One region of the Paenarthrobacter sp. 10N417 genome, then DNA from elsewhere that is predicted to be linked to it. Evidence: predicted binding sites of a transcription regulator. Region 1 holds the regulator's gene; each other region holds the start of a gene.
The links. Region 1 encodes HrcA, which represses chaperone genes, less so after heat shock. Its sites were predicted from a motif close to TTNGCACTCGNNNNNNNCGAGTGCNAA; they were not measured.
Positions count from the first base shown of each region.

Region 2: a site for HrcA is predicted at 3,947-3,973, ahead of AC1DCM_RS10490 (FmdB family zinc ribbon protein). Genes of this name have one in related genera too.
Region 3: a site for HrcA is predicted at 2,792-2,818, ahead of groL (chaperonin GroEL). Genes of this name have one in related genera too.

Region 1 is NZ_JBFTIL010000018.1:40,297-47,596, reverse strand. Features, by position in the region: gene hemW (radical SAM family heme chaperone HemW) at 1-9, shown strand, start outside; gene AC1DCM_RS19760 (DUF4870 domain-containing protein) at 38-451, opposite strand; gene AC1DCM_RS19755 (DUF3097 domain-containing protein) at 587-1,438, opposite strand; gene hrcA (heat-inducible transcriptional repressor HrcA) at 1,613-2,620, shown strand; gene dnaJ (molecular chaperone DnaJ) at 2,679-3,806, shown strand; gene AC1DCM_RS19740 (16S rRNA (uracil(1498)-N(3))-methyltransferase) at 3,809-4,582, shown strand; gene AC1DCM_RS19735 (GerMN domain-containing protein) at 4,629-5,501, opposite strand; gene AC1DCM_RS19730 (PhoH family protein) at 5,957-7,042, shown strand; gene ybeY (rRNA maturation RNase YbeY) at 7,039-7,300, shown strand, end outside.
Region 2 is NZ_JBFTIL010000007.1:108,682-115,981, reverse strand. Features, by position in the region: gene AC1DCM_RS10515 (SDR family oxidoreductase) at 1-522, opposite strand, end outside; gene AC1DCM_RS10510 (hypothetical protein) at 529-1,455, opposite strand; gene AC1DCM_RS10505 (GNAT family N-acetyltransferase) at 1,587-2,213, opposite strand; gene galU (UTP--glucose-1-phosphate uridylyltransferase GalU) at 2,219-3,151, opposite strand; gene AC1DCM_RS10495 (5-formyltetrahydrofolate cyclo-ligase) at 3,264-3,869, shown strand; gene AC1DCM_RS10490 (FmdB family zinc ribbon protein) at 4,034-4,306, shown strand; gene cpaB (Flp pilus assembly protein CpaB) at 4,532-5,182, shown strand; gene AC1DCM_RS10480 (AAA family ATPase) at 5,264-7,300, opposite strand, start outside.
Region 3 is NZ_JBFTIL010000006.1:74,274-81,573, reverse strand. Features, by position in the region: gene AC1DCM_RS09295 (RNase H family protein) at 1-751, opposite strand, end outside; gene groL (chaperonin GroEL) at 947-2,572, opposite strand; gene AC1DCM_RS09285 (cold-shock protein) at 2,886-3,089, opposite strand; gene AC1DCM_RS09280 (LytR C-terminal domain-containing protein) at 3,279-3,899, opposite strand; gene AC1DCM_RS09275 (DUF3263 domain-containing protein) at 3,948-4,283, opposite strand; gene AC1DCM_RS09270 (uracil-DNA glycosylase) at 4,392-5,159, shown strand; gene AC1DCM_RS09265 (siderophore-interacting protein) at 5,212-6,051, shown strand; gene AC1DCM_RS09260 (threonine/serine exporter family protein) at 6,076-7,300, opposite strand, start outside.

The DNA of each region.
Region 1 (7,300 bases):
CCGGACTAATCGTCTGCAGAATCCTGGAAGCCTTGGACTACTTAATCCAGCGCAGGTTGAGCTTGTAGCGGTGGGGCTGTCCGTGATTGACGCGGATACCAGCCGAGACTGAGAAGCACGTCAGGGCTACCCAGATGCCCGTGGCGATGACTGCAAAGATATTGCCCACGACGGGAAGCAGAACCAGGATATTTGCCAGGACTGCCGCGATGGTCGGAGGAAGCGTGAAGTTCAGTGCTTCCTTGGATTCCTGCGCCGTAAATGGCCCGCGATCACGGAAGATGAGATAGATCAACAGGGACGGCAGGCATCCCAGAATTCCCCCGAAGTGCGCAAGGGTGGCCCACTGCCGGTCTTCGCTTGCCGTCAGTGGGAGTGCGTTTGCGGGCGCGCCATGGTACTGGGGCTGGCCTGCGGCGCTGCCCGGTTCTTCAGGAGCGTTCTCTGCCACGGTGTCTTCCCTTTGCTTTAAAGATGCTGCAGTGTTGCTGTCCCAGAATACTGGGTTCCGGGTCATCCCGGGACCAACGCCCCGTTACGTCCCTGCGAAAAGTGCATTGAGGAAACGTAATTCAGGACAAGACGGTCAGGCAGTGGTGAGGAAATCGATGACTTCCTCTACCCTTCCCAGCAGCGACGCTTCCAAGTCGGCGTAGCTGCGTACCGCACCAAGCAGGCGCTGCCAGCCGAGTCCAATGTCTTCGGCGGTTTCGTGCGGCCAGCCGAACGCGGTCAGTATCCCGGTCTTCCAGTCAGTGCCTCGTGGAACTTCCGGCCACCGCTCAATACCCAGCACTTTTGGCCGGATGGCTTGCCAGACGTCTATATACGGATGGCCGACGATCAGGACGTTTCCGGCGGCTCCGGGCACCGTCATGGCTTCTGCGGCGATGCGTGATTCCTTTGAGCCTGCCACGAGGTGGTCTACCAGGATCCCGAGCCTGCGCCCTGGCCCGGGCGAGAATGCGGCGATAGCTGACTTGAGGTCGTCCACGCCGTGGAGTGGCTCTACGACGATGCCCTCAATGCGGAGGTCGTCGCCCCAGACTTTCTCCACCAGTTCGGCGTCGTGCTTGCCTTCCACCCAAATACGGCTCGCCTTGGCCACCTGTGCACGATGGCCCAGGACCCTGACGGACCCGGATGCCGTTCGACCCGACTGCACAGGCGAACCAGGAGCCTTTGCTGCCGGAGGCATGAGACGGATGGCCTGCCCTTCAAGCAGGAAACCGAACCCGAGTTGGAACGACTTGGTTTTGCCACGCCTGTCCTCAAGGGAGACGATGTGCATTCCCCCCGATTTCTCCACCCGTGTGACTTCGCCCACCCAGCCGGACTGGACGTCTTCAAGGACCATCCCGCGCTGGACGGCTACCTCGGGGAGTTGGCGTTTGGCAGGAGCGGACAGATCCTGCGGGCCCCACGTATCGAAAGCCAAGGACTTCATACCCCTCTGTGCTGGTTGTGCTGGGAATAACTCCCGCGGGCGGTTTCAATGCTAGCAACGTGCTGGCTCATACTAGACTTGTTAGCACTTGGGCATGTTGAGTGCTAAGTGAGTGCTGTTTATCCGTCCCGATAAAGGCCCGGACAGTCGTCAGGAGGTGTTGCAATGAGTGAGCCACGCAAGCTTGAAGTGCTGCGCGCAATCGTTGAGGATTATGTGCATTCCCGTGAGCCTGTTGGATCCAAGGCACTTGTGGAGCGGCACCATCTGGGCGTTTCCAGCGCCACCATCCGGAACGATATGGCTGTGCTGGAAGAAGAAGGCCTCATCGCAGCGCCGCATACCAGCGCAGGCCGCATCCCCACGGACAAGGGCTATCGGCTGTTCGTGGACCGCATCTCGCAGGTCAAACCGTTGTCCGCCGCGGAGCGTCGAGCCATCCACTCGCTCCTTGAAGGGCCGGACGACCTCGATGACATCCTTGAGCGCACGGTCAGGCTACTGTCGCAACTGACCAACCAGGTCGCCGTCGTTCAGTACCCGCACTCCAACCGTGCCCTGGTCCGTCACGTTGAATTTGTCCTCCTGGCGCCAAAGCAGGTGCTCGTGGTGCTCATCGCAGATACAGGAAGCGTTGGCCAGAAGGTCATCGAGGCTGGCTCCGATGTAAGTAATGAGGCGTTGATGGCCCTTCGCTCCCGGTTCCTGGGAAGCATCGCTGGAACCCAGCTGGCACTGCTGCCGCAGGTGTTGCCTTCCGTAGTGGCGCTGTGCCCGCCGGAGCTTCGGGGACTCGCGCAGCATCTTGCCCATGGTCTCCAAGCCCTCAGCGACACCAGCCGCGAAGAGCGCATCGTCATGGCCGGAACAGCCAACCTTGCCCGCTCAAATGTCGATTTCCCGTTGAGTATTGGGCCAGTGCTGGAAGCTCTTGAGGAACAAGTTGTCATGCTTAGGTTGTTGTCCGATATGGGGGATGATCCCCGCGGCGTGACAGTGAGCATCGGGCGCGAGAATCCTTACGATGGCCTGGCCGAGGCCTCGGTCGTGGCAACGGGGTACGGCTCCGGTGCCAAGGTGGGAATCCTCGGACCAACCCGGATGGACTATCCCACCACCATGGCTGCCGTGCGCGCCGTGGCCCGTTACCTTTCCCGCATTCTCGGCGGCTGACGCAAGCCCCGAGGTAAGAATCGCCGTGTAACCGTATAACAAGGAAGAGATACAGACTTTGAGCAGCCACTATGACGTTTTGGGAGTCTCTCCGGAAGCCACCGGGGAAGAGATCAAAAAGGCGTACCGCAAGTTGGCGCGAAAGCTTCACCCGGACGTCAACCCGGGGGAGGATGTCGCGGAGCAGTTCAAGGCCGTGACGCATGCTTACGAAGTGCTGTCCGACCCCCAAAAGCGCCGCGTCTACGATGCCACCGGTAACGAGAATGGCACTGACAACGGCTTTGGTGGCGGCTACTCCGGCCAGGGTTTCGCGTTCCAGGACATCTTCGATACCTTCTTCGGCGGTGGCGGCGGGCACGCTGGTCCGGCCTCCCGTGTGCGCCGGGGCCAGGACGCACTGATCAGTGTCCGCATCGACCTCAAGGACGCCGTGTTTGGTGTCAACAAGAAGCTCGAAGTTGATACGGCTGTCGTCTGCCCCACCTGCGATGGCAGCTGCTGCCGGCCGGGCACACACCCGGAGCGCTGTGACATCTGTGGCGGCAGCGGCCAAGTCCAGCGGGCCGTTCGATCCATCCTGGGCCAAGTCATGACCACGGCGCCGTGTGGTTCCTGTGAGGGCTTCGGTACGGTCATCAAGGATCCCTGCAACGAGTGCAACGGGCAGGGCCGTATCCGCAGCCGGCGTTCCCTCACCATCAAGGTTCCTGCCGGTGTTGCGACAGGTACGCGCATCCAACTCTCCGGACAGGGCGAAGCAGGACCAGCTGGCGGACCTGCGGGCGACCTCTACGTAGAGATCCGCGTCAACAATGACTCCACGTATATCCGCGAAGGCGACGATCTGCACGCAACACTGAGCGTTCCGATGACAGCCGCCGCCTTGGGCACGGAACTGAGCCTGGAAACTTTCGACGGGCCCCAGGAGATTGATGTCAAGGCCGGCACCCAGTCCGGCGAGGTCATCACGCTTCGCGGGTTGGGCGTTACCCACCTCAGGGGCTATGGCCGAGGCGATCTCAAGGTGCACCTGCACGTTGAGACACCGGTCAAGCTGGATCCGGCACAGGAAGAGCTCCTGCAGCAGCTTGCCAAGTTGCGCGGCGAGCAGTTCAGCGAAGGAAAACTCGTGGCCAGCGGCGGCATGTTCGCCAAGCTGCGGGACAAGCTCGGTAACCTGTAGCGGTGAGCAATCCCGTCTTCTTCGCGCCTGCCGGGAGCCTGTCCGGTGTTGAGCCGGGCGCGTTGTTCGTCATCGACGGTGCAGAAGCCCGGCATGCCGTTACCGTGAAGAGGCTCACTGTCGGTGAGGCCGTGGACATTGCCGATGGCGCAGGAGCCCGCCTGACAGGCACGGTCGCAGAGGTTGGACCTGGAAGTTTGTCCGTCACAGCATCCGAGGTGATTTTCGAAGATCAGCCGAACGTGCGTTTGGTGCTGGTCCAAGCGTTGGCCAAGGGTGACCGTGACGAGTTGGCCATTGAAACGGCCACCGAACTGGGCATAGATGCGGTGATTCCTTGGCAGGCTGAGCGATCCATCGTCCGCTGGAAGGGGGATCGCGCTGCCAAGGCCCACGCGAAGTGGCAGTCTGTGGTCACTGCCGCGGCGAAGCAGGCCCGCAGGGCGTGGATACCGGAGGTGCGTCCGATCCTGGATTCCGCGGCTTTGGCAAAGGCTGTTGCCGCCGCGGACCTGGCTGTAATCCTTCACGAGGACGCCAAGAACCCCTTGCGGACCGTCCTGGAAGCGCCGATCGTGGCTCAGGCCGGCGGCCTGGATTCACCACGTGAAGTCCTCTTGATCGTGGGGCCGGAAGGCGGCATCTCGCCACGCGAGGTGACGCGCCTCAGCGACGCCGGGGCGGTCACGGCTCTCTTGGGGCACCACGTCCTGAGGTCTTCGACGGCGGGACCCGCCGCCGTCGTACTCGCCTCCGATGTCTTGGGCCGCTGGTAGGCTGTGTCGCCTTCCAGGCAACGCCAGCTAATGCGCGACGCCGGCTCTAGCCGACGCTGAAAAGTCGCGTATCGGTGGTGGATGTGTCTGCTTGCCCGGAGTCCTGAACCTGGGACACGCGCAATTCGTATTTCCCTGGTTTCAGGGTCGCATTGAAGGAGAAGACGCCGAATTGTCCCGGCTCTCCTGTGGCTTTTGTCTGGCCGGTCAGCAGGCTGGCCTTTTCGCCATTGCCGTTGTCCCGGAGGATCTGCCAGCTGACCGGCTTGGAGCTGTCAGTGCTGCGGCCATTGAACTTGACCACGCCGGCCGGGAGCGAGGTGTCCTCCTGCGGGTCGATGATCCATAGTGGCGCCACCAAGGAAGCGTCCCTTGCCATTGGTTGTCCGAGCCGTACCTGGCCGAAGGCCATGAAATCAGTGTGACCGTCGACCAGGATGACCACTTGGATTTGCTGCCCGGAGTTGATCAGGCCTGACGACGAAGCTGCTGCCGTGGCAGTGTAGACCAGCTGCTGTACAGCCCGTTGCGCCATGCCTGCATCAAGGTTGGAGTTGAAGGCATCCCGGGAAATATCAACGGTGATCACGTTCTTGCCCGAGATGGATGTTGCCAAGCTGCCGGGGTCCTGCCACGGGGTGAAGAAGTCGTGGTCCAACGGCTTTTCGGCCATCATGATGCGCAGCGCAGTGGTGACGGGGTTTCCATCGCCGGAGATGTCCCTGAATTCGCGGTAGAGGTAGACATCTTCCTTGCTCCGCCCAATCCAGTAGACCGGGATCTTCGTGGACGCCTGGGTGGTCTCCAGGGGAGCGTTGCTGGCCGGAGCTTCCTGGACGCTGACTGGCGGCGCACTGGACGTAGTTTGAGTGGGTCCGCCGTTGGCGATACAGCCGGTCAGCAAAAGGACAGCAAGCATCGCAGGCGCTGCGACCGCGGACTTTTTCCGCTTTCGCCCGCCGGGCTGATGGCTTACTGACTGCGCGATGGGGGTTCCTTGCCTTGGTGGCCGGTGGTTCTCGCCGGCCCGTCGAACGCGCGTAGTCTGACTACCCGCTCTGCCAGCTTGGCATATCGTCGACGGCGGCTGGCCGGGTTTGCGGGCACTGGCGGCAACTGAAACAGGATTGATACCCGCTTGATGCCGAGTTGAGACAAAATGTCGCAGTCGAGGGACGACCTCGCGGGGAGGATGCGGGGAGGATGCGGGGAGGATACGGCAGAGGATCCGCGGGCGAACGCCCGAGGTCTGCCGGGCTGGCGTAGGATTGAAGGCATTCCGGCATATGGCCTGGCGGTTGAGCCAGTCCCGTTGTCGAAACGATGGACCAACTGTTATCCGACCGGAGGAGAAGAGGCCGCACGGCCACCACTATGAGTGAATCCCTGAATGGGCGGCTGCGGACCGGAAACGGGAACCCAGCCACCACCGAGTTCCCGCACACCTTACCGGGCACGCGCACGGAAATCGTCACGTTCGACAACTCCGATCAGATGGTTCACTCATTGGGCAGCCATGACGAAGCCTTGCGGTACATCGAGGAGCAGTTCCCGGACGTCAACTTCCACGTTCGCGGCAATGAATTGTCCATGTCCGGTCCGTCCACGGTCATCCCGCGCATCATGCGCCTCCTTGAAGAGGTCCGCGGACTGGTAGCCAGGGGAACGGTCGTTACCCCTGATGTCCTGCAGCAGCTCGTTTCCCTCCTGAGGACACAGTCGGTCCAGAATCCCGTGGATGTCCTTACCCACAACATTCTTTCAAGCCGCGGCAAGACCATCCGGCCCAAGACCTTGAATCAGAAGAACTATGTGGATGCCATAGATGCCAACACAGTGATCTTCGGTATTGGCCCGGCAGGTACTGGCAAAACATACCTCGCCATGGCCAAGGCCGTGCAGGCCCTCCAACTCAAGGAAGTAAGCCGGATCATCCTGACCCGGCCCGCTGTTGAGGCGGGGGAGCGGCTGGGTTTCCTGCCGGGAACGCTGAGCGACAAGATCGATCCCTACCTGCGGCCGCTTTACGATGCCTTGCACGACATGATGGATCCGGAGTCCATTCCCAGGCTGATGGCTGCCGGCACCATTGAAGTCGCACCGTTGGCCTATATGCGTGGACGGACGCTCAATGACGCATTCATCATCCTGGACGAGGCCCAGAACACCACTCCTGAACAGATGAAGATGTTCCTGACCCGCCTCGGATTCGGCTCAAAGATGGTTGTCACAGGAGACGTAACGCAGATCGACCTGCCTTTTGGCTCCACCTCCGGACTGCGGATCGTACGGGAAATCCTCAGTGGGATCGAGGACGTCAATTTCTCCATCCTGGAGGCTGCGGACGTCGTCCGGCACCGTTTGGTTGCAGACATCGTTTCGGCCTACAGCAGGTGGGATGACGCGCACCGTACGGATGGGGCCGCCGGCACACATCACAAACGTGGAGAACGAAAATGAGCATTGAAATCAACAACGAATCCGGCGTGGAGGTGGACGAAGCCCAACTGGTGACGTTGTCGCGGTTCATCTTCGAGCGCCTCTACATCCATCCGCAGGCTGAGCTGTCCATCCTCCTGGTGGATGAACCCGCCATGGAGAAGCTGCACATCGAGCTCATGGACGAACCAGGAGCCACGGATGTGCTCTCGGTGCCCATGGATGAGTTGACGCCGGGCACACCTGACAAGCCCACGCCGCAGGGAATGCTCGGAGACA
Region 2 (7,300 bases), on a different contig from region 1:
TGAGATCGTCTGGAACCGCACTCCCTTGAACACCGGAATCAACCGTATCTTTGCACCCGCACTAAAGATCATTTCGACCAGGCTGTGGAATTGCGTGGCTCTGATAACCACCGTTTCCAGTTCGGCCCTCGCGTAGACCCGCTCCTTTGCCGCTTTGGAGACATAGTAGGAATGGGCGCTCTTGTCGCAGTTGATAATCGACAACGCCACAGCCCTGCGAACACCTGCCTGGTGAGCCATGCCAAGAAGACGCTCGCCGCCGTCGGCAAATTGCTTTTGGGCTCTCCCGAACTGGCCCTCAAGGCAATCAATGACGACGTCGGCACCCGCAAGCGCAGCTGCCAGACCATCGCCTGTGGTGACGTCGCCTGCAAAGTAGCTGGCGCCGTCGTGATGCTTCTCCGAACCGGGAGGCGGCACACGGCGACTCAGGACGGATACTGTGTGCCCGGCGTCGAGCGCTTGGCGAACAACTTCACGGCCTACCTGTCCGGTGCCACCCGCAACACAGAGCGTGGTCATGCCGGGCTAGGCGCGGCGACGCTGCAGGACATCGTCCAGGTTGCTCAAGGCACTCTGCCCCTTGGATGCAGTGCGCACCTGCGCAGCTGCTGCGGCCTCCGCCTGCTCAACACTTTGCTTCAGCACCGGCTTGCCCACAGGCTTGGGAGCGTCAGGAAGATCCAAAGGCTCCGGAGCGGGGCGCGGCGCCTTCGCGGCACCAACGTAGGTGGGCTTGGGAACCTCAACCGGTTCCCAGCTGGCATCCTCGGAACCAGCGGCCGCTTCAGTGGACCTGTCACCGGCGGACTTGTCACCAGCAGACTTGTCTCCGGCCGCTAAGGCAACAGCCAAGGCAGCCTGGCGTAGTTCCACGGCCGAAAGGCGTGCGGCTTCCAGCTTTCCGGCCTCAGCATCGAAAACCGGAGTTTCCTTGGCTTCGACAGGCGCTTCCTTTGGCAAGTACCGTGCCGGGGTTTGGATGGGCACCACTGGCGCAGCCCGCCGCGCACGGCGTTCACGGAGATCCCGGAGGGCGAGTCGCCGCAAAGTCACCACGGCAAGTACCGAACCAACGAACGACACCAACGGCAGCCAGACATTACCGGTGCCGAACAGCCGCAGCACGCCCGAAACAATGGCAGTCAGCAATAAAGCAAGGCCGGCAAGAGCCAAGGTGAGCCGGGCATAACGGATCGTAAAGGGAGTTGTGGGCGGCTTCCTGGCAGACGACTCAGCCACGCTGGATTCCTGGGGCGACGCCGGTGCTTTGCTGTGCATGGTCTCCATCGGTTTCTCCTGCCGGGGTGCCAAAGTCAGTACCACCCCTGCCTGCGTTTCGTCTGGTTCGTCGTCAAATGCCTCTGCTGAAAGAGTGGCCGCCTGGACCTGCTGCCGTCTGTTCCGAAGAACGTAAGGAGCGACCCATACCATCCAAAGCGCGACAGTGACCACAAGGATCACTGAGCTGCTGAGAGGGAAGTCCACATTCAAAACCGTAGAAGCAAATCATCAGGGGCGGCGGCATTGCGGTCGGTGTGTCGTCGGCGAGTCCACAAATGAATGGAGATACGGCTCAAAAGGGGCTATGACCTGCCTGTTCTTCCTCTAAGCCAGGCGCCAAGGAGTCCCTGCGGAACCTCCTCCGAGGTCAGTGCGAATGAGCGATGATCCGCCCACTCGCCATTGATGTGCAAGTACCTCAGGCGGTAGCCTTCGTCCCGGAATCCGAGCTTTTCCACCACCCGGAGACTTGGTGCGTTCTCAGGCCGGATATTGATTTCCATCCTGTGCAGGCCCAGGGTCCGGAAGCAGTGGTCCGTAGCCATGGCAACTGCCGTGGGAGCAATGCCGTGCCCGGCGCGTTCCTTGTCAACCCAGTAACCCAAGGTAGCCATCATCGCCGAACCCCACACGATGGATGAGACCGTCAATTGCCCCACAATCTGCGGCTCACGGAACCCCTCGGTCCGCTCCGTGATGAGGAAGGGCAAAGCCGTGGACTGCCGGGCTTGCGCATTCAGGGATGCCACCATTTGACGGTAACTCGGCAGGCGCCCACCCGGCGCAGGATTGGATGCCTCCCAAGGTGCAAGCCATTCACTGTTCCGCGAACGGACTTCAGACCACTCCCGCTTGTCGCGGTAACGGATGGGCCGGAGCACCAAGGCTCCGCTTTCCAGCGTTACCGGCCAGATCGCAGAGCCGTACACCGGTGTTATTTGGGAAGGCCGGCAGTGAACGTTGGAAGCCACTCGCGGAGCTCGGGGCCCAGGTCATCGCGTTCGCATGCCAACTCGATGCAGGCCTTCAAGTAGCTCAACTTGTCACCGGTGTCATAGCGGCGCCCACGGAAGACAACGCCATAAACGCCGTAGCCTTCACCTTTCCCGGCAGCCAGAACCTCAAGGGCATCCGTCAGCTGGATTTCTCCGCCGCGTCCGGGAGCAGTGTTCTCCAGGACGTCGAACACTGCCGGGTGCAGAACGTAGCGACCGATCACCGCGAGGTTGGATGGAGCTTCTTCGGGGGACGGCTTTTCCACCAGCTGCTTGATGCGGACGTAGCCGTCTTCACCGTTTTCCTCGACGTCGGCGCAACCGTAGGCGCTGATCTTCGAAGGCTCAACTTCAATGAGGGCAACGACAGAACCGCCGGTCTTCTGCTGGACAGCGATCATTTCGCTGAGCAGGTCCTCGCGGGGATCGATCAGGTCATCGCCCAGCAGAACGGCGAAGGGCTCGTACCCGACGTGCTGCTTTGCACGCAGGACCGCGTGGCCAAGGCCGTTGGGGTCGCCCTGACGGACGTAGTGGATGTCGCCCAGGTTGGTGGCGGACTGGATGGCCTCCAGCTTGGCAGTATCGCCCTTCGCTGCCAGCGTTGCTTCCAACGCCGGCACCCGGTCAAAGTGATCTTCCAGGGCGCGCTTGCTGCGCCCGGTGATCATCAGGACGTCGTGCAGGCCAACCTTCACCGCTTCTTCGACGACGTACTGGATGGCTGGCTTGTCAACCACGGGCAGCATTTCCTTCGGCATCGCCTTCGTGGCGGGGAGGAACCTGGTACCAAGACCCGCTGCGGGGATGACGGCCTTACGGACAGCATTGTTATCGAGAGTCACCGGACTAATGTAACGGAAGGAATACATCAACGGGTAAACCCTCGCCGTGGCAAGACGCAGAAACAGCCCTTGAACTGGAGCGGATTTGCTGCTTTACGTAGACCACGGTAGCCCGCGCGAATCTCATGATCGGAGAAAAATGGCATCGAAGGAAGACATCCGCAGCAGCCGACGCCTGTACAGGCGCGGCCTCACCAAGGAGCAAGTAGCCGAAGCGGGCGAGGCGATTGCACCGCACGGCTTGGCGTGGGCCCGGAAGATTTCGGCCGGATCCCCCCGGACCTTCGCGATCTACGTCGGCGTGTCCCACGAACCCCCAACCATGCCCCTGATCGCAGGCCTCCACAACGCCGGCCACCAGGTCCTGCTTCCCGTCTGCGAAGCCGGACGCCAGTTGAGCTGGGTCTACTGGACGCCGGAGACGGTCTTCGTCCGGTCCGACTACGCACCCATCGACGAACCCGAAGGCGAGCGTTTGGACAGTGCTGTTGTGAGCGCTGTTGCGGGCATCTTCATGCCGGCCACCGCTGTGGACCGGGATGGCAACCGCATCGGACAGGGCGGCGGCTACTACGACCGCCTCCTCCAACGCCTGGACAGTTCCGGTGGGCGGCCACCCACCATTGCGGTGGTGTACGACGACGATGTGTTGCCTTCCGGAGCTATCCCCGCCGAGCCTTTTGACCGCCCGGTGCCGGATGCCTTGACACCCTCGGGAATCATCGCGCTTGGCGGCGGAGAGTGACCTGGTTGACGCTACGTGAAGCCGCCCACCTACGTGGAGTTGGCAGATAGCGAATGAGCGGGATGCTGATGATAGAATTGGCACTCAGGCCCTGCGACTGCTAATGCGGAGATTCTCCGCCACGGCTCCACAGGACCTGAACCTTGTCCTGAAGGAGGAACTCAGTGCCCACATACGCATACGCCTGCAAAGACTGTGACCATGCCTTTGACATCGTCCAGTCCTTCTCTGACAGCTCCCTGACGGAGTGCCCTGAATGCCAGGGCGCGCTCCGCAAGAAGTTCAACAGCGTCGGCGTTGTCTTCAAGGGCTCGGGCTTCTACCGCACGGATTCGCGCGATGCCAAGGGCAGCACCGTCTCCGCTGCGCCCTCCTCCCCGGCGACTCCGACCCCGGCTGCCACGCCTGCACCAGCGGCTGCAGCCGCAGCAAGCTAGCAGCACTTTTCCACACCAGTTACTTTTCCACATAGGGCACCCGGCCGCTGTTGGGCGGCCGAGCCCGGTGGCTAACGTGGCGTCATGCCACTAAAGTCCACCACTTCCCCACTCCCCCGCCGCGAACATTCAACTGCCCCTGCCCGGGGCCGTGGTCGCTCCCGAAACCCGCCAACCAGCACGGCTGGCTCTTTCCTCCCGCGGAAGCAGGGGCCACATCGCCAAGTGAGGCTGGGCCCCAGGCAGAGCCTGAACTTCTGGGTCTCCCGGAATCGTCGGCTGACAGTTGCACTGCTGCTCTGCCTGGCCACGGGCATTACAGTCCAACAGCTAACCCCTGCCTCTGAGCAGCACGTCAGCATTCTCGTCGCTGCCCGTGATCTTGCCGCAGGCACCAGCCTCACAGTGGCCGACTTCACCACTGTTGATGTGCCGCCCGACCTCGCGATCTCCGGAGCCCTGGAGGATCACGTTTCACTGGTGGGCCGCCAGCTTGCCTCGCCCTTGACTAAAGGGCAGATTCCCACTGAATCCAATCTTCTGGGGCCGGGTCTTCTCACTGGTGCACCTGTAGGTTCAGCTGCGGTCCCTCTTCGCATGGCTGACCCTTCATCCATCCAGCTTCTGTCCCCGGGACAGCTGGTGAATGTAGTACTCACTGCTGCAGGATCATACGACGAGTCCCGGCAAACCGAAGTCCTGGCCGCCTCCGTCCCTGTTCTTTGGACGTCTGCCCAAGGGGGTAAACCTGGCCAATGGCTTGGCACCAGCGACACCGACGGCTTGATGGTGGTAGCTGCAGATCCCCGGCAAGCAGAAAAGCTTGCCGGCGCATCCACGCTTGGCAAGCTTTTCTTCGTTTTGGTCAATCCCTAGGTTTTGGTCAATCGCTGGGGGTTTTGGTCAATGCCCAGGTTTCGCCCATCCCTGATGCAGGGCTTGGATTCGGTGATCTCATCAGCCCCAATGCGGTGGCTTCTGCTCCTTCAACCACTGCTCATGGTCATAGTTGCCTTCGTCGCCCCAACGCCGGGGATCGTCTTCAGCGGCCTTGGTAGGCAAGATTCCACCGGAAGCTTGCTTCGTCGCTGGCGTCTTTGACTCTGCCTGCTCTTCAGCGTTTTCGGCGCCTACAGCTGCGGTCTGTTCGTCAGAGCCGCTTTCGTTGTCGGTTCCCTGTTCATTCACTGGTACTTCAGTCCCATCCTCTGGATCACTGGGGGTTGGATTGCTGGCTTCTGCGTTGCTTGGTTCGCCATCCGCCCCCCTGCGCCTGTTCACATCTGTCTGTCCGGGCTGCTGGGATTCCAGCGATGCCTGGGGACTTCCCGGGCTTTGCCGATGCGAAGCCCGGGTTGCGGAGGAACTGCTGTACGAGGAGCTGCTGTACGTGGACATCCCATATGAGGAGCTGGAATACGAGGAACCTGCATACGAGGAGCCAGCATTATCCAGATTCAATTGTTCAACATCCATGTCCAGGAAGCCATGCTCCGCTGGCGGGGCGGCCTGGGGAACATGGTTCTCAAGTCCCAAATAGGACCCGATTCGATCTGCGCAGGACGACGGATCCGTGAACACTTCGATGGTCCACAGGGACATGTAACGCCAGCCCATGCGTTCCAGCAGCTGGGGCCTCAGACGGCTGCGTTCACGGACACTCATGCGTCGGTAACGCTCCGTGCCATCGGACTCGATTGCCACTGGCGTGGGAATCTCGGCGCCTTCCCGTCCAATGGTGTGGACGGGATCGGCAGCGGCGGCAATGTCCAGGACACCGTCATACAGGTGCCACACGCGGGCACCCCTTGCCCGCAACCTCTCGCCGAGATCGGCAACCAGGGGGTCCTCCCCCAAAGCCTGTTCGCTTGCAACGGCGCGCGAGGCAGGAGTTCCAAGGTTGCTGTTCCCGGACAGTTCCCGGTCCAGCAGTTCGTAAAAGTCCACAGCGCCGTGGGCCAGGCGATCCAGATCCAAATCTTCCGGACGGAAGCAGCTCAGGACGTGCATGGAACGGCGGGCGCGGGTCATCGCCAAGGCGAAGCGGTTTCGTCCGCCCTCAATGGACAGGGGTCCGAACGAGTGCAGGGCGCGGCCATGAGGTGTCCGGCCGTAGCCCAAGGAGAAAATGACATGATCGCGCACCAGGCCTTGGGCTCGCTCGAGGTCCACGACGCGGAAGGACTCAGGGCCGGCGCCGAAGAAGGCGGACAACAAGGGGTGGTTGGGTAACTGAAGCCGGATAGCCTCGCCGATCCGCGCAGCGTGGCGCAGGCTGGCCGTGACCACCGCCAAGGACGTGCGGGGCCGGAGTCTGGCATGCTCGAAGACAAGATCCACCACGCGGTTGACCTCCGCCGTAACGGACTCAACGCCCTCATGGTCCGCGCCGGGGAGGCCGGTTCCATCGGGGATGTACTCCACCAGGATCGAACGATCCAGGCCAGTCACCGAATTGCCATCAGGCAAACGCCGGAGGCCGCCGTCGTAGTAGTTCTTGCTCAGCTGCAGGATCAGATCCTCATCGACCGCCCGGTAAACCCAGTTCAGCTGCCAGGTGGGCAGGACGCGTGCCAAGGCTTTGAACGCACTGTCCACGCTCTCGTGGCTGGCCACTCCCGCCACGGGGGGTTCGACGGCAACGCTGAAGGTGCGGGCGTTCGCGACCTTCGCATCCCCGAAGGCTATGACTTGCCGGGCCCGTGCAATCGCCGGGAGGACGGCCTGAAGTGAGGTCGATTCGGCGTCGATGATGATGACGGCGTCAAACTTCTGCTCCGCCGGAAGAACTCCCGTCAACAGGTACGGGCTCACCGACCACACCGGAACAAGCAGGGGCACGAGGTCAGGGGCCTGCGCACTCAAAGCAGGGAGCGTCACCCGACCATCCTTCAGCAGGGCACGCAGCAACTCGGCTTGCCGGGGGTGCTCCACTATCCCTTGGCCCCACTTCCGGGCCAACTGCCACCGCAAACGGGCAGCACCACTGGCAAT
Region 3 (7,300 bases), on a different contig from region 1:
TCCAAAAACGGCCGGAGCTGCCAATTTCGGCAAAGTCGGGATGAAGCAATACTCCAATCCTGCCGATGTCAGTGCGCACATCCGGGCGCAGGAGCTCGCGCTCCAAGGCAACCACGATTTCCTCTGCAGGCAATTCCTGGGTGGACGTATCCTCGTCCAGTTCACTGAAAAGATCCGGCTGACCGAAGATGCCCGACTCCCCAAACAACGTGGGTTCGGAGTGGGATTGGAAGCTGCGCCCGGCTCTGGCCGGGACAGGAAGAGGCGCGGCGAGGGCCTCGTCGGAGCCTGTAAACCCCGGTCCGCTTGGAGCTGCGGTGCCCTGCTGGAAGGCTGTGGCTACGGCGCGTGCGCGCTCGTCTGCTGCCTCGTTGAGGTCGTGTCCGGCGTGCCCCTTGACCCATTCAAACGTGTATTTGCGTCCGACAATTGCTTGGTCGATGTCCTTGAGGAGATCAACGTTCAGGACGGGCTTTCCGTCAGCCTTGCGCCAACCCTTCCGCTTCCAGCCGGGCATCCACTTAGTGATGCAGTTGATGACGTACTGGCTGTCGCAAAGGATCAGCAGTTCTTCTTGCGGAACGTGGGCAGTGGAGCGGAACAGGTCCAGGACAGCCATGAGCTCGCCCATGTTGTTGGTGCCGTGGGGCCAACCTCCTGCGCGCCAACAGGAGTCGTCAACATACCAGGCCCAACCGGCCGGCCCAGGATTGCCGAGGGCAGAGCCATCGGCGGCAGCAATAATCGTCATGCCTTCAATCCTGCCAGACCGCACAGACACTGAAAGCGTGCTAGGACCCAACCAAGTAGCAGCACATGTCCTTCTGAGCACTCGAACGGCCTGACCTGCTACTCACTTAGGCGATACAGCAAGACGGCGGCCCCCACCAAAATGGTGAGGACCGCCGTCGTTTGCTCTGAAGCGTGACGCTACAGCTTAGGAGGCTTAGAAGCCGCCCATGCCGCCCATGTCGTCGCCACCGGCAGCCGGAGCGTTCTTCTCAGGCTTGTCGGCAACTACAGCCTCGGTGGTCAGGAAGAGACCAGCGATGGAAGCAGCGTTCTGGAGAGCCGAGCGGGTGACCTTTACGGGGTCGTTGACGCCGGCAGCCAGCAGGTCTTCGTAGACACCCGTGGCAGCGTTCAGGCCGTGGCCGGAAGGCAGGCCGCGAACCTTGTCAGCAACAACGCCCGGCTCGAGGCCAGCGTTGAAGGCGATCTGCTTCAGCGGAGCGTCGATGGCAACCTTGACGATGTTGGCACCAGTTGCTTCGTCACCCTGGAGGGTGAGGTTGGCGAATGCCTTCGCACCAGCCTGGATGAGGGCAACGCCACCACCGGCGACGATGCCTTCTTCAACGGCAGCCTTGGCGTTGCGGACTGCGTCCTCAATGCGGTGCTTGCGTTCCTTGAGCTCAACTTCGGTTGCGGCACCGGCCTTGATGACTGCAACGCCGCCGGCCAGCTTGGCCAGGCGTTCCTGCAGCTTCTCGCGGTCGTAGTCGGAATCGGAGTTTTCGATCTCGGCGCGGATCTGGGCCACACGGCCCGCGATCTGCTCGGCGTCGCCGGCACCTTCAACGATGGTGGTCTCGTCCTTGGTGACAACAACCTTGCGGGCGGTGCCGAGGAGTTCCAGGCCTGCGTTTTCGAGCTTGAGGCCAACTTCTTCGGAGATGACCTGGCCACCGGTGAGGATGGCGATGTCGGCGAGCTGTGCCTTGCGGCGGTCACCGAAGCCCGGAGCCTTGACGGCTACAGACTTGAAGGTGCCACGGATCTTGTTGACGATCAGGGTGGCCAGAGCCTCGCCCTCGATGTCTTCGGCGATGATCAGCAGCGGCTTGTTGGACTGCATGACCTTCTCCAGAACCGTGACGAGTTCCTTCACGTTGGAGATCTTGGAGTTCACGATCAGGATGTACGGGTCTTCGAGGACCGTTTCCTGGCGCTCAGCGTCGGTGACGAAGTAAGCGGAGATGTAACCCTTGTCGAAGCGCATGCCTTCGGTGAGTTCGAGCTCCAGGCCGAAGGTGTTGGACTCTTCGACCGTGATGACGCCTTCCTTGCCCACCTTGTCCAGGGCTTCGGCAATGAGGCTGCCGATTTCCGGGTCACCGGCGGAGATGGAAGCCGTGGCCGCGATCTCTTCCTTGGTTTCGATTTCCTTGGCAGAGGCGAGCAGTTCTTTGATGACTGCCTCAACAGCCTTCTCGATACCGCGCTTCAGGGACAGGGGGTCGGCGCCGGCGGCAACGTTGCGCAGGCCTTCCTTGACCAGTGCCTGGGCGAGAACCGTAGCGGTGGTGGTACCGTCGCCAGCGACGTCATCCGTCTTCTTGGCAACTTCCTTGACCAGCTCAGCGCCGATCTTCTCGTAAGGGTCGTCCAGCTCGATCTCCTTGGCGATGGAAACACCATCGTTGGTGATCGTGGGGGCGCCCCACTTCTTTTCGAGGACGACGTTGCGTCCACGCGGGCCGAGGGTGACCTTGACGGCGTCGGCGAGGATGTTCAGGCCCCGCTCGAGGCCGCGGCGTGCCTCTTCATCAAATGCAATGATCTTGGCCATAACGGCGGTAGTCCTTTCGGGACAGTCGTTAAGAAGGAACCTGTCAGATGGGGTGCCCGCGACGGACGGTCCTTTGCTTGCGGCCTCTGTATGCCGCGCGCTCCGGACCTCACCCCACCAAGGTGTTTCTTGATCCCCCTGACGTTCCGAGAGCCATCCGCCGCCGGCGTAGGCCGGGCCGGAGTTAGCAGTCGAAGCGTAGGAGTGCTAAATCAATAATTAGCACTCGACCGGGGAGAGTGCAAGCAGAAGCGCCACTTTGCGCTATAAACAAAGGGGTTTCAGCCGTTAGCTGACGTGACGGCCAAAGGGACTATGCAACGCGGACGCTTTCGGCCTGCGGACCCTTCTGGCCTTCGCCTAATTCGAACTCCACCCGCTGGCCTTCCTCGAGGGCACGGAAGCCTTCCATCTGAATAGCGGACCAGTGCACGAAGACGTCGTCGCCGGAGTCATCCACAGTGATGAAGCCGTACCCTTTTTCGGCATTGAACCATTTGACGGTTCCCAAAGCCATGATGCCCACACTTTCACAGTAGCCAAGACCGGTTGCCGGGATCTCCGGATCGGAATCAATCCACTGTAACCACAGTCACTATCCGCGCGCTGCTGCCGAGGGGCCGACCATGACTTTTGTTATTGAGGCTTAACCGAGTTGCAGCTTTCGAGACTGAAACCACAGAAAAACGGTGGGGATTCAGCGAAATTACCGGTAGCCAGGTCCCACAACAACCACTAGAGGCTGCTGTATTTCAGGAGACTCAACAACCGCGGTGATACCGAGGAGTTTGCCCAGTGCTTCTGCATTCGCCTTCTGTCCAGGGACGTTGTAAAAGACCACGGAAGACTGTTGCGGCAGGCCGCCCCAGTTCCCCACAGATCCCAAAACCCAACCATCGCCTTGGACCAGGCCCGCGACGCGACTGGCAAGCCCAGCCGTAGCCGTGCCGTTGTAGACAGCCACTGCAACGGACTTGTCCACCGGCGCAGCAGAAGGAGTTGCCGAAGCTTCGCCTGAAGGCGTGGTTCCCGGGCTCGGCTCGCCGGAAGCGATGGGTGCGTTGCTTGATTCGGTAGGTGCAGCAGAAGGGGAGGTTTCGCTCTGCTGGGGCGCCGGCGTCGAGACGCTTGTGGACGCGCTGGGGGCCACCAGGCCAAGCCGCGGAAGTATCAGGAAAGCTACGAGTCCCAGCACCAGGGCGACGGCCCCTACTGTCAAGACCGGCCACAAATTGGGGCGGACTGTCTCTTGGGCGTCACGGTGCACCCCCTGCCGGGAGCTGTTCTGTGGGACCCGGTCGAATTCATCCTTGGCAAATTTGGTCATGGTGAAGCCTTGTCCTTGCTGGTTGCTGCTGACTATCAGCCGGGCGATTTACGCGTCGGACCCCAAACGGCGCGCTGTCCGCGCACGTTGGCGCGACGTACGTAGTCTACGCAATCTCTTCACCAGCATGGGATCGTGGGCCAACGCATCTTCGGTATCGATAAGTGCGTTCAGGATCTGGTAATAGTGCGTGGCGGAGAGATTGAAGAGCTCACGGATCGCCTGTTCCTTGGCGCCGGCGTACTTCCACCATTGCCGTTCCAAGGCCAACATTTGCTGATCTCGGTCACTTAGAGGTGAGTCGCTGCGGGTCTCGGCTGCCAGGTCTTCAAGTGCCAAACCGGTAGACTGCGGCGCCATTGGTTCCGGTGCTGGTTCAGCCACGGCACACTCCTTGACGCTGGTTGGGGGAAAATGTCCTACCCCCATGTTACGGGCGAATAACAACGCTGTCATTCGCACCGCCGATGCCATGGAGGAGACAATGACAGGGTGACTGGTGAGGATGCACTGTTTGACCTGGAACCCGCCGGCGTTGCCGATCCAGGCTTCGACGAGCTTATTGACCGACCCTTGGAAGAGCTGATGGCCGCTGATTGGGCGGACGCGTTGCGACCCGTGGAAGGCCAACTCCGTGAGGCTTTGGCCTTTGTTGCGGGTCAGGCTGCCCAAGGGATCCACGTCCTTCCTGCAGCTACCAACCTTCTCCGGGCTTTCCGCCGACCATTGGCTGACGTCAAAGTACTCATCCTTGGCCAGGATCCGTACCCAACCCCGGGACACGCCGTCGGGCTTTCCTTTGCCGTTTCGCGGCATACGCGGCCGATCCCCCGGAGCCTGGCAAATATTTATCGTGAACTCCACGACGACCTCGGGCTCCCGCCGCGCATCCATGGCGACCTCACGGCCTGGACGGACCAAGGCGTCCTGCTGCTGAACCGTGTCCTTAGTGTCGCAGCCGGAAGCGCTGGCTCACACCGCGGCAAAGGCTGGGAGGCCATCACGACGGCGGCTGTCAGTGCGGTAGCCCATCGCACCGACGGCGCGGGACGCCGGAGTCCCCTGGTCGCGATTCTGTGGGGGAAGGACGCCGAAGCGGTCCTGCCGCTGCTGGATGGCACACCGGCAATCACTTCGGTGCACCCGAGTCCCCTTTCGGCATCACGTGGTTTCTTTGGTTCCAAGCCGTTCAGCCGAACCAACCAGCTGTTGGCGTCACAGGGCGCAGAGCCCGTCGATTGGGAACTACCCATCTTGTAACCTTCGACTCATACCCAACTGGCACCCCACGAATTAGCTTAGGCTTGCCTATATGGCTGCTCTCCCCGTTTCTTCGTCCGCCACCCGGACCACACGCCCGCAGGTCAACCTGAGGGTCCAGCGCAAAGAATGGCTCTCACCTCACATGGTGCGGATCGTCGCCGGCGGGCCAGGGTTCAGCGACTACGTGAACAACGAATACGTGGACCGGTACGTCAAGATCGTTTTTCCCCAGCCCGGCGTTGATTATCAACTTCCGCTGGACCTGTGGGCCATCCGCGAGACGATGCCACGTGAGCAATGGCCGCACACCCGGACTTACACCATTCGCTGGGTGAACCTGGAAGAACGGGAACTGGCGATTGACTTCGTAGTCCATGGCGACGAGGGCCTGGCAGGGCCTTGGGCAGCGGCAGCGGAACCTGGGGACACTCTGATTTTTACCGGGCCCGGCGGCGCCTACAATCCTGCGCCCGACGCCGATTGGCACCTCTTCGCCGGCGATGACGCCGCGATTCCAGCCATCGCAGCCTGCATAGAGGCGCTCGCCCCGGAAGCCCGCGGATTTGCGTTCCTTGAGGTGGACAGCGCCGAGGACATCCTGCCTATCTCTGCTCCTGCTGGCCTGAAACTCCACTGGCTGCAGCGCAACGGAGTGCCTGCCGGATCAAGCGAGCTGCTGCTTGAGGCGCTTCGTGAAATGCAGTGGCTCCCCGGCCGGGTTGATGTCTTTGCACACGGCGAAAGAGGCTACATGAAGGGCCTGCGGCAGATCTTCTTCGCCGAGCGCGGCCTGGAGCGTTCGCAGGTTTCGCTCTCCGGTTACTGGGCTCAGGGCCGGGTAGAGGAAGTTTTCCAGGCCGAGAAGAAGCTTCCCGTAGGACAGATTTAGTCAGATCCAGCGGCCAGCGCAGATCTAGCGGCGCCGTACCCTGCGGCGCTCGTTGCTGGATAGGCCCTTCGTGAGCGGCCTGGCCAGGTTGTCACCGAGGACGATTCCTGCTGCCACTCCCAGGACGATCGCGCCTGCATTCAGCATGCCTCCGGCGCCCTGAACAATGTCCGCTTCCTCAATGGTCAATACATACATTGAACGGAATATGGTCAGGCCGGGGAGCAGGATGAGCGCGGCCGGAACAGCCACTACAAGCTGGGGAGCGCCAAGTTTCAGTGCCACTACCCGAGCCAACAGGCCGATGGCCACAGCCGATACTGCCGGCGACAAGCGGTCGCCGAACCCGGCAGTGGTAGCCCCCCACAACACGAAGAAGCCGACCAAGCCGACTGCCGCCGTCGGGAGTAACAGGCGCATCTGTGTCTGCTCGGTGACGCCGATAGCCACTACGGCGATGGCGATCAGAATGGCTTGGCCCCACAAAGGATACGCATCGGGGAATGTTTTGGTGACGTCCAGGACTTCGCTGCCCATGAGGGTCCCGACGACGACGGCGACGGCGATACCAGCGACGATCGCGCCGAAGGTGAGCAGCGTGGAGAGGAATCGTCCGGCCGCGGTGACCGGGAAGCCGTTGATGGCGTCCTGCACGGAAGATACAAGCCTGCCCGTTGGAAGCAACAACAGGATCCCGCCGGCAACCACAATGGACGGAGCGATGTCCGCACCCGCCCAACGCAGCATCAGGGCGACAAACGTGACCAGGAACGAGCAAGCCATGGTGATGAAGAAGTCGGGCGTCCGCCACCGGCTCAGTTGCCGCGCAACCAAACTGATCAGCAAGTTGGAGCCAAAAGCCAGGGCTGAAGCGCCGGGACCACCACCCAGGACGCCCACGAACACCGCCGCGAACACGGCAAAGGCAACCGTAACCATCCAGCGAGGGAAGGGCTTGGCGCTGCGGACGATGTCATTCAATCGACGGACGGCTTCGTCGCGGCCCACTCCCCCGGCCACGATGTCCGTGACCAGTTGATGCACCTGCGCGAGGCCGGCGTAGTTATTGGTCCACGAGCGCACCACACGCAACAACGTGATGGGGGTCTGGTCCTTTGGCGCATAGTTGATGGCTACCGACTGGTTGGTGATGTCCACTTCAACGTTCTTCAAGCCAAGGGCCGCGGTAACGGCAATCATGCTTGTCTCAACTTCAAGGGCGCCTGCACCGTATCGGAACATGACTTCG